Regions from separate parts of the Paraburkholderia sabiae genome, predicted to be linked through region 2. Evidence: predicted binding sites of a transcription regulator. Region 2 holds the regulator's gene; the other holds the start of a gene.
What was found. Region 2 encodes FliA, which starts transcription of late flagellar genes. Its sites were predicted from a motif close to CTAAAGTTTNNNNNNNNNNNGCCGNTA; they were not measured.
Positions count from the first base shown of each region.

Region 1: the regulator FliA is predicted to act here: its motif matches at 900-926, upstream of flgM (flagellar biosynthesis anti-sigma factor FlgM).

Region 1 is NZ_CP125296.1:182,102-186,639, reverse strand. Features, by position in the region: gene QEN71_RS30520 (porin) at 1-523, shown strand, start outside; gene flgM (flagellar biosynthesis anti-sigma factor FlgM) at 568-870, opposite strand; gene flhC (flagellar transcriptional regulator FlhC) at 1,079-1,735, opposite strand; gene flhD (flagellar transcriptional regulator FlhD) at 1,749-2,069, opposite strand; gene QEN71_RS30500 (hypothetical protein) at 2,449-2,775, shown strand; gene dapA (4-hydroxy-tetrahydrodipicolinate synthase) at 2,788-3,669, shown strand; gene QEN71_RS30490 (LysR family transcriptional regulator) at 3,695-4,538, opposite strand, start outside.
Region 2 is NZ_CP125295.1:6,412,823-6,417,360, reverse strand. Features, by position in the region: gene flhF (flagellar biosynthesis protein FlhF) at 1-1,224, shown strand, start outside; gene QEN71_RS28945 (MinD/ParA family ATP-binding protein) at 1,217-2,086, shown strand; gene QEN71_RS28940 (RNA polymerase sigma factor FliA) at 2,109-2,843, shown strand; gene QEN71_RS28935 (flagella synthesis protein FlgN) at 3,634-4,080, opposite strand; gene flgM (flagellar biosynthesis anti-sigma factor FlgM) at 4,178-4,516, opposite strand.

The sequences.
Region 1 (4,538 bases), on a different replicon from region 2:
CATATTTTCCGCGGGCTTCACCGCGCAACAAGCGAGGGATATCGCGGGGAACAAGCAGTCGAACCTCGGCACGGGCGCGTTCTATGTGATCGGTCCTGTGACCGTGAACGCCTATTACCTGTACACGCGGCGCGATGGCCGTTTTACGCCGACGAGCGGACAGGACTTCTCGCCGACGTACGGCACCTATGCGCAGCTGTACACGAACCCCGGCAACACCAATATCGGCAGCAGCACTCAGGCGCGTACCGATCACGTGTTCCAGTTAGGCACGACGTGGCAGGCGACGCCCGCTGTGCAATTCAAGGCTGCCGCCATTTACGATCTCGCCCGACACGTCAATGCGAATGGCGAAGGCGGCAACAAGCTGTCGGCGTTCCTGACGGGCGATTATCTGCTGTCGAAGCGCACCGATGTCTATCTTGTCGGCGCGTACAGCACGGTGAGCAGCGCGTTCAACGACCCGTATGCGGGCCATGACGACAGCACGTCTGTGACGTTGGGGCTTCGTCACCGGTTCTGAAGCGGGACGCGGCGGTGGCACATGTCGCCGCCTTCAACCGCGGATCAAGCGACTCGCGTTTGCAGCAGGTCGCGCGCGTTGCTGAGCATACCGTCGGCGATCTTGCCCGAGTCGATGCTGTAGCTGCCGTCACGAAGCGCTGCCTTGATCGATTCGACTTTCGCGGTATCGATGTCGGCGCTATCCGACGCGTGCAGCATCGACAGGCTCACCGTCGAACTGCTCGCGTTGCCGGCGCTGACTTTTTCCACCGCGCCGGCTGTCGCCTGGGATTCGGCGTCGTTGGTGGCGCGGACCGTTGCGGGCCGGAGAATCGCGGACGTGCTATTGCTGGAATCGATCTTCATGGTGTGTGTTCCTCGACTGTTGAGTCCTTTAACGGTCTTCGGTTTGAAATCTTCACCATGAAGCAGGGGCTGCGATCGGTCCCCGCTCCCGCCGCAGCCTTCAGATCCTTGCTGGGCGGGCCTCTCAGCAAGATGCAACAATTTGAAACAAAGTGTGAGGAACCGCACACAGCGGCCCTCAACGCACAAAAAGCGACGTGATCGACGGTCAGGCTGCCAGCACCGCTTCTGCGAAAACGCCGGGCGCGATGCTCTCGACGGCTGCGACGATCTCGATCGATTCTTCGACGTCGTTGGCAGCATGGCGCACCTCGACGATCTGCGGCTGCGCGTCGCGTTTCGCGGCCGCGGCCTTCTTCGTCTTGCCGGCGCGCGACGGCGGCTGACACGCATCGCACACGACGTTGTGCTGCAAGTCGTGCTTGTGGCCGATGAATTTGCCGCTGCACCGACAACAAGGGGTCAGTTGCAATATGTCGGCGTCGAAGAAGCGCACCAGCGTCCACGCACGCGTCAGATCGAGCACGGCTTCCGTCTTGTTGTGATGACAATGTTCGAGATACAGCCGGTAGCCCTTCGTCAGCGCGTCCAGATGCGAGCAATGCGCTTCGTCCCTCAGAAAACGGTACGTGTTGTAGAACAGCGAAGCGTGAATGTTCGCGAGCCACGTCGTGTACCAGTCGGCTGAGAACGGCAGCATGCCCTTGGGCGGCGAGACGCCTTTCACTTCGCGATAAAGACGGATCATGCGGTCGCGTGAAAGCGTCAGTTCGCTTTCGAGCACCTGCATGCGCGCGCCCAGTTCGATCAGGGCAATCGCGCGGAACACTTCCTGTGCGTCTTCGCTGAGGCTTTTCTTCGACATGGGAGGCCCCTGTTCAACCGAATTGCGTCGCTGGCTGACCGGCCAGCAGGAGAGCGGCATGTGTGGCGGCCACTTCCGCGTGCTTCGAGGTGTGCGTCAAGGCCGCCAGGATCGCGTGGTCGTTGAAACGGAAAGAGCACAGAAGCTGCTCGGAACTGGCCAGCTTGACGATCTGCGCGAGCGACAGCCCGGAGAGAATCTCGGCCACCTGCGACGACAGCCCCAGGCGGAACATGCCGACCGCCTTGTCTTCGCGGAGCATTCGTTGCGCAAGCATGATGTACGACAGATTGATTTCGCGGATTTGTTCGATCACTTCGCTGCTACGGTCCATGTTTAGCTCCGAAGTCCCTATGCATTCCGCGTATTTGCCGGAATGCGATTTTGTTTCTCCTATCGCCGCGCCGGCCTGCGTAGGCGGGCGCATTCAAATTAATTGTATGAAGAGACCCTCCGGGCGACCATTTGTTTTTATCGAAGGCCGCGATAAAACGGAATTAAATTTAAATAAGAAAGCATTGCCGATTTTATGCGTAACGTTAATGCGCGGTAAATCGACGTTATTCAGCATGAATGCGCTTTCCGGTAGTCGATAAAAAATCGCGAACGAAATACCGCCTGTATGCTGAAACCGCGCGTTTTTTACACCACCTTTATACGAATCGCACTACGCTAGCTTCATCTCGACAACCGCCTCGCATGGCAATCAAAGCATGGGCTCTGCACAACCTCTCGCGCATCGAGACGTCGTCCCTGACGTCCCCGCTGCGCAAGTCCTCTCCAACGTCATTCCTCTGCGCGCTCGCCGCGTCCAACTCGAAGTCTTTCTCGCAGACACCTCGCCTGCCACCCGCCGCACCCATCTCGCGACGCTCTTCCATTCCCCGCTCGGCGTCTACATCTCGCACGCGCAGCTGTTGCGCAACAAGACCTGCGTGCAATTCAACATCGCGCCCGAAGACCTGGACTTCACGCTTCACACGCTGATCGGCACGATCTCCGAAGCGACGATCGGCAAGATTTCGCGCATCGCCAACTGAGAGGAAGAAGATATGTACTCGGGAATCTGGCTTCCGCTCGTCACGCCGTTCCGTTCGGGCGAAGTCGATATCGAAGCGCTGCAATCACTGGCCGATCACTACGCACGCACGGGCATCGCGGGCATCGTCGCGCTCGGTACGACGGGGGAAGCCGCGCTGCTCTCCGACATCGAGCGCGTGACGGTGCTGCAGGCGATCAGCGATGTCGTGGATGGCCGGTTGCCGCTGCTGGTCGGCATCGGCGGAATGGATACGCGTGAATTCGTGCGCGAAATCCGTCGCTTCGAACGATGGGACGTGGCGGGGTTTCTCGTCTCGGCGCCCGCATACGTGTGCCCCGACCAGGCGGGCATCGAATGGCATTTCGAACAGATCGCGCGCGAGACCGAACGGCCCATCGTGCTCTACGACGTGCCGCATCGAACGGGCGCACCGATCGAACCAGACACGGTTGCGCGGCTCGCCGAACATGACAACATCGTGGCCATCAAGGCGTGCGTGAGCCGTCACTTCGACGCGCTCTGCAAGCTGCCCATCAACGTCTTGTGCGGCACCGACGAGGCTTTCGTCGATTGCCTCGCGTCGGGCGGCCACGGCGGCATTCTTGCGAGCGCGCATGTCTGCGCGGATCTGCTTGTCGAGATTCAGTCGCTGATGCAGGCGCAGGACGAAGAGACAGCGCGTCTGATTTTCGAGCGGCTCAAGCCGGTTCTCAAGCTGCTGTTCGCGGCGCCGAATCCATCGGCGATCAAGGCGATGCTGTCGCTCGAAGGCCGTATCGCCGATGAAGTGCGCATGCCCATCACGCGAGCGTCGGAGGCACTCGTCGCACAACTCGCGCAAGCCCGCGAGACGCTGCACGCGTTGCGTGCGAAACTCGCGGCGACGGTCTGAACGCATACGCTTGCATGCGTTTGCTTCACATGCGACCCCAGTGATCGGCAAGATAATCGACGAAGGTTCTGATCTTCGGCGACGCCAGCTTCGAGCGTTCGAACAGCACATACACGGGCGTCGCGGGCGGCGCGAATCTGTCGAGGACGGGCTGCAAGCGTCCTGCCTCGATATGCGCCGCGACCTGCCACGCGGGCGCGCGCACGATGCCCGCACCTTCGAGCGCCGCCGACACCAGCGCATCGAGGCTGTTCATCCACAGACGCCCCGTCACGCTTACGCGCGTGCGCGTCGCACCCGACTGGAAACGCCAGTCCACCGGCCCGGACGCATCCGAGAACACCAGGCAATCGTGCTGGCGCAGATCGTCGGGCTTGCGAGGCGTGCCGCGCTGCGCCAGATACGACGGCGCGGCGCACACCACCATTTCGATGTCATCGAGCTTGCGCGCGACGAGGCTCGAATCCGGCAACCGGCCCACGCGCACGGCGAGATGCAGACCTTCCTCGACGAGATTGACGACGCGATCGACGAGCATCAGATCGACGGCGACATCCGGATGCTGTGCAAGAAAGCGCGGCAGCAGCGGCGCGATCAGCAGGCGGCCGAGCAGGTTCGGCGCGGCGATCCGCAGCCGTCCCGACAGCTTCCCCCGACCCGCGGATAGCGCGCTGCCAAGCTCGTCCACTTCGCCGAGAATCGACTTCGCGCGATCGTAGAGAATGCGGCCCTCGTCCGTCATCGCGAGGTTGCGCGTGGTGCGGCGGAGCAGTTGCGCGCCGAACTGCTCTTCGAGCGCCGAAATATGCCGGCTGACCGACGTCAACGACATCGGGATCGCGCGCGCCGCCGCGGACAGGCTGCCCGTC
Region 2 (4,538 bases):
GCAGTTGCGCGTGGTCTGGGCGCACCCGTCGACGCCAGCAGGGAAGACGCGAAGCCCGACTGGGCGCGCGAAGCCGCGCAGGTCGCCGCACGCCGCGCCGCGCAGAAGAACAACATCGTGCCGACCGTGGCGGAAGGCGCGAGCGACATCAACACCCGCGACGGCCGCAAGAGCGGCGCCGCCGACATCACGCCGAAGGTCGCCGCCGCGCTGACGGATTCGATCCAGTCGCGCATCGAGCAGATGGTCAACGAGACCGTGATGCAGGAACTCGGCGCGATGCGCGGCATGATGGAAGAACAGTTCGCCGGCCTGCTGTGGGCCGACCGCCAGCGCCGCAGCCCGACGCACGCCACGCTGACCAAGCATCTGTTCGCAGCCGGTTTCTCGGCGCAACTGGTGAAGATGGTGATCGACAACCTGCCGGAAGTCGAAGGCATGGAAGACGGCATGGAGTGGGTGAAGACGGTGCTCGAATCGAACGTGCCCGTGATGGAAAACGAAGACGCGCTGATGGAGCGCGGCGGCGTGTTTGCGCTGATGGGCCCGACGGGCGTTGGCAAGACCACGACCACGGCCAAGCTCGCGGCGCGCTGCGTGATGCGCTTCGGCGCCAGCAAGGTCGCGCTGCTCACCACCGACAGCTACCGGATCGGCGGTCATGAGCAGCTGCGCATCTTCGGCAAGATTCTCGGCGTGTCGGTACATGCCGTAAAGGACAGCGCCGACCTGACGCTCGCGCTCTCCGAACTGCGCAACAAACACATCGTGCTGATCGACACGATCGGCATGAGCCAGCGCGATCGCCTCGTGTCCGACCAGATCTCGATGCTGTGTCGCGCCGGTCAGCCCGTGCAGCGCCTGCTGCTGCTGAACGCGACGAGCCACGGCGACACGCTGAACGAAGTCGTGCAGGCGTATCAGAACGCGCCGGACCAGCAGCCGCTCGCCGGCTGCATCCTGACCAAGCTCGACGAAGCGACCAATCTGGGCAGCGTGCTCGACACGGTGATCCGCTACAAGCTGCCCGTGCATTACGTATCGACGGGACAGAAGGTGCCGGAGAACCTGTACGTCGCCACGAAGAAATTTTTGATCAAGAGCGCCTTCTGCATTCCGCGCGACAACTCGCCGTTCGTCCCGCAGGACGAGGACGTGCCGGCGCTGCTGTCGGCCCTGTCGGCCCGTTCGACCGCCGATCTGCACGAGGTTCGCTTTGGATAAGTTCGTGCTGGATCAGGCTGAAGGACTGAGGCGCCTGCTGGCGCGCTCCGGCTCGCGGATCGTGGCCGTCGCTGGCGGCTCGCATGGCGTGGGCGTGACGACGACGGTGGTGAATCTCGCCGCCGCGCTCGCGGAGCAGGGCAAGGACGTACTCGTGATCGACGAGTCGCTCGGCGAGCGCTCGGTGAGCGCGATGCTGGGCGGCGTGCGCGGCGCAGGCAATTTCGCCGCGGTGATGCGCGGCGAGATGACGCTCGATCAGGCGGCTGGCCGTCACGCGCTGGGCTTCGCGGTGCTCGCAGCATCGCGCGGCAATCGCGAAAGCTGCACGCCGGAACAGATGGGCGTGGTGCTGAGCGGGCCGGCCGATGTCGTGCTGATCGACGCGCAGGTGGATCGCGAAGGCTCGCTGTCCGCGCTGGCGATGCAGTCCCACGACGTGATGGTCGTGACGCGCGTCGCGGCGCAGGCGATCACCGATGCGTATGCGTGCATGAAGCGTTTGCACTTCGCGCATGCGATTGCGCAGTTTCGTGTGCTCGTGAACCACGTGCAGAGCGTGGCCGATGCGCACACCGCTTTTGAAAATCTGGCGGGCGTGGCGGGGCGTTATCTCGCTGTGTCGCTGGAAGATGCCGGCTGCGTTGCAGCCGATCCTTTGATGGCGCGAGCCACGGATTTGTCGCGTTGTGTCGTCGATGCTTTCCCATCGGCACCTGCTGCGCGCGATTTCCGTCATATCGCAGCCGAACTGCAGTACTGGCCGATGCGGCCAGCGATTTCGTCACGGACGCATGGCGTGCCGCGGACGACCGTAACTACGGCGCAATTCGCCGATCAACCGTCTGCGCAGCACGCCTGAGGGCAAGGATAAGGGGAGCACGATGTACAACGCTCAAGGAAAAATTTCGCAAGCCGACGTTTTGACGAAATACGCACCGCTGGTGCGCCGTCTCGGTTTGCAGCTCGTCGCCAAGATGCCGGCGAGCGTCGATCTCGACGATCTGATTCAGGCCGGCATGATTGGCCTGCTCGACGCGGCGAGCCGTTACAAGGAAGACCAGGGCGCGCAGTTCGAGACGTACGCGAGCCAGCGGATTCGCGGCGCGATGCTCGACGAGCTGCGCAGCAACGACTGGCTGCCGCGTAGCTTGCGCCGCACGTCGCGCGAGGTCGAAAGCGCCGTGCATCAGGTCGAGCAGTCGCTGGGCCGTTCGGCGAGCGAGACGGAGATTGCCGAGCATCTGAAGATGCCGCTCGACGAGTATCAGTCGATGCTGCAGGATCTGCACGGCAGCCAGCTGATTTACTACGAAGACTTCGATCGTTCGGCGGATGACGAGCCGTTCCTCGACCGTTATTGCGTCGATCATTCGGATCCGCTGTCGGCGTTGCTGGATGAGTCGCTGCGCGGTGCGCTGGTCGAGGCGATCGACCGGTTGCCCGAGCGGGAGAAGCTCCTCATGTCGCTTTACTATGAGCGCGGGTTGAATCTGCGTGAGATTGGAGCTGTGATGGAAGTGAGCGAGTCTCGCGTTTGTCAGTTGCATTCGCAGGCTGTTGCTCGGTTGAGGACTCGCTTGCGCGAGCAGGCCTGGGCTTCGGCTGAGACTAGCTAAGGTTTTTTCTTTGCCCGGCGGGCGGCTTTCTCGGGTCGTTCGCTGTTGCTTCTTTTCTTCGAAAGAGCTGATCTTTTTTTAGGTCGGCTCTTTTTGTTTTTGTGCCTTTGCCTTTGCCTTTGCCTTTGCTTTTGCTTTCGCTTTCGCCTTCGCTGGCATCCGCTCTATCGTTTTGGTTTATTAGCGTTGCCCCTGTGCGGGGCGGCAGTTACTTTCTTTGCCGCCGCAAAGAAAGTAACCAAAGAAAGCGGCTTCACACCTCCGGTGCCTGCCAGGTTCGCGCTGGGCCATGCCGCAGTTGAGCTGTCGCGCAGCGACGCCAACACTCCGTAGAAAGCCCGCAGTCGGGCGCGCGCGGCAGGAAAGATGACATCCACTTGGAGCACATTCGGTCGGCTTGTTTTTGTCCGTCTGCCGTCGGTCCAATGGCGGCGGTATGTGCTCCAGACTGTGTGTGGGTTTTCGCGCCGTGCGCGGTTGACTGCGGGCTTTCTACGGGGTGTTGGCGTCGCTACGCAATAGCTCAACCGCGGCACGCGGCAGCGTTATCCTGGCAGGCACTGGAGGTTCAAAGCGGCTTTCTTTTGCCTACTTTTCTTTGCCGCTGCAAAGAAAAGTAGGTGCCGCCCCGCACAGGGGCAACGCTAGCAAACCGATACGTCAACGCGGATGCCAGCAAAAGCAAAGGCAAAAACCAAAAACCGAAAACCCAAAAAACAAAACCGGCACCAAAAGGCACCGGTCCGGTAGAGAACAGAAGGGGATCCAAAGGGGCGAAGCCCCTTAAAAATCAAACCCCAAAAGCAGGAACCCGCCCATCGGGCCCATAAAGCGCACCACGCTCCGGCCCAACGGCCACATTAAGAGCAGCAAGCGCCCGCCGGTTGTACTCCATCCGAGTACGAATCAGCGCACCGTTCGTGGTATTGAACCGCTTGGCGCGCTCAACAGCCTTCTGCAACAAGGACCACTGCGTCGCAAGACGCGAATCGTTGGCGACGGCCAGTTCCATGCCCTTCCATCCGGCAGGATAGCCAAGCTGCGCCAGCTGCGTGTCGCGCACCTTTTCAAGCGTGGAGAGTTTGTCCACCAGCTCCATCTTCTTTTCGACGATGGGCGGCAGCGTGTCGATGGGGTGCACCGTGGTCAGTGCTCGCTCCTCGGCTGCGAGGACGGAGGCAAACAGCTCCACAGCGGAATATTCGTCGATGACGGTGGCAAGCAGGGCGTCTTTCATCACAAAGCAACTCGCTAGGCACCGGATTGCGTCGACCGCAAACCGGATTTGTCACAAATACCGCCCGGCACCCTGCGCACCGCTCATCGGTGCGTCATCAGTTGCCGGACTGGCTCTTCTTTTGCAGCAGGTCGCGCGCCGTTGCCAGCACGCCATCGGCGATCTTGCCGGAGTCGATCGTCAACGTACCGTCCTTGATCGCCTGCTTGATCGACTCGACATGCGCCGTATCGATATCCGACGAACCGGCGCTAGCGAGGCTGTGCAACTGCGACGACAGCCCCGACAGATTGACATTCGCGGCGCCCGACGTGCTCGCGCCCGTCGACGTTGCCGTGCCTGCGCCGCCCGTCGTGGCGGCGTCACTTTGCTGCGGGCGCTGCAGCCCGTCTTTCAACGTCTGCAGGCCGGAATGGTTAGTGGAATCAACTTTCACGATTGGCTTCCTGTGCGATTTG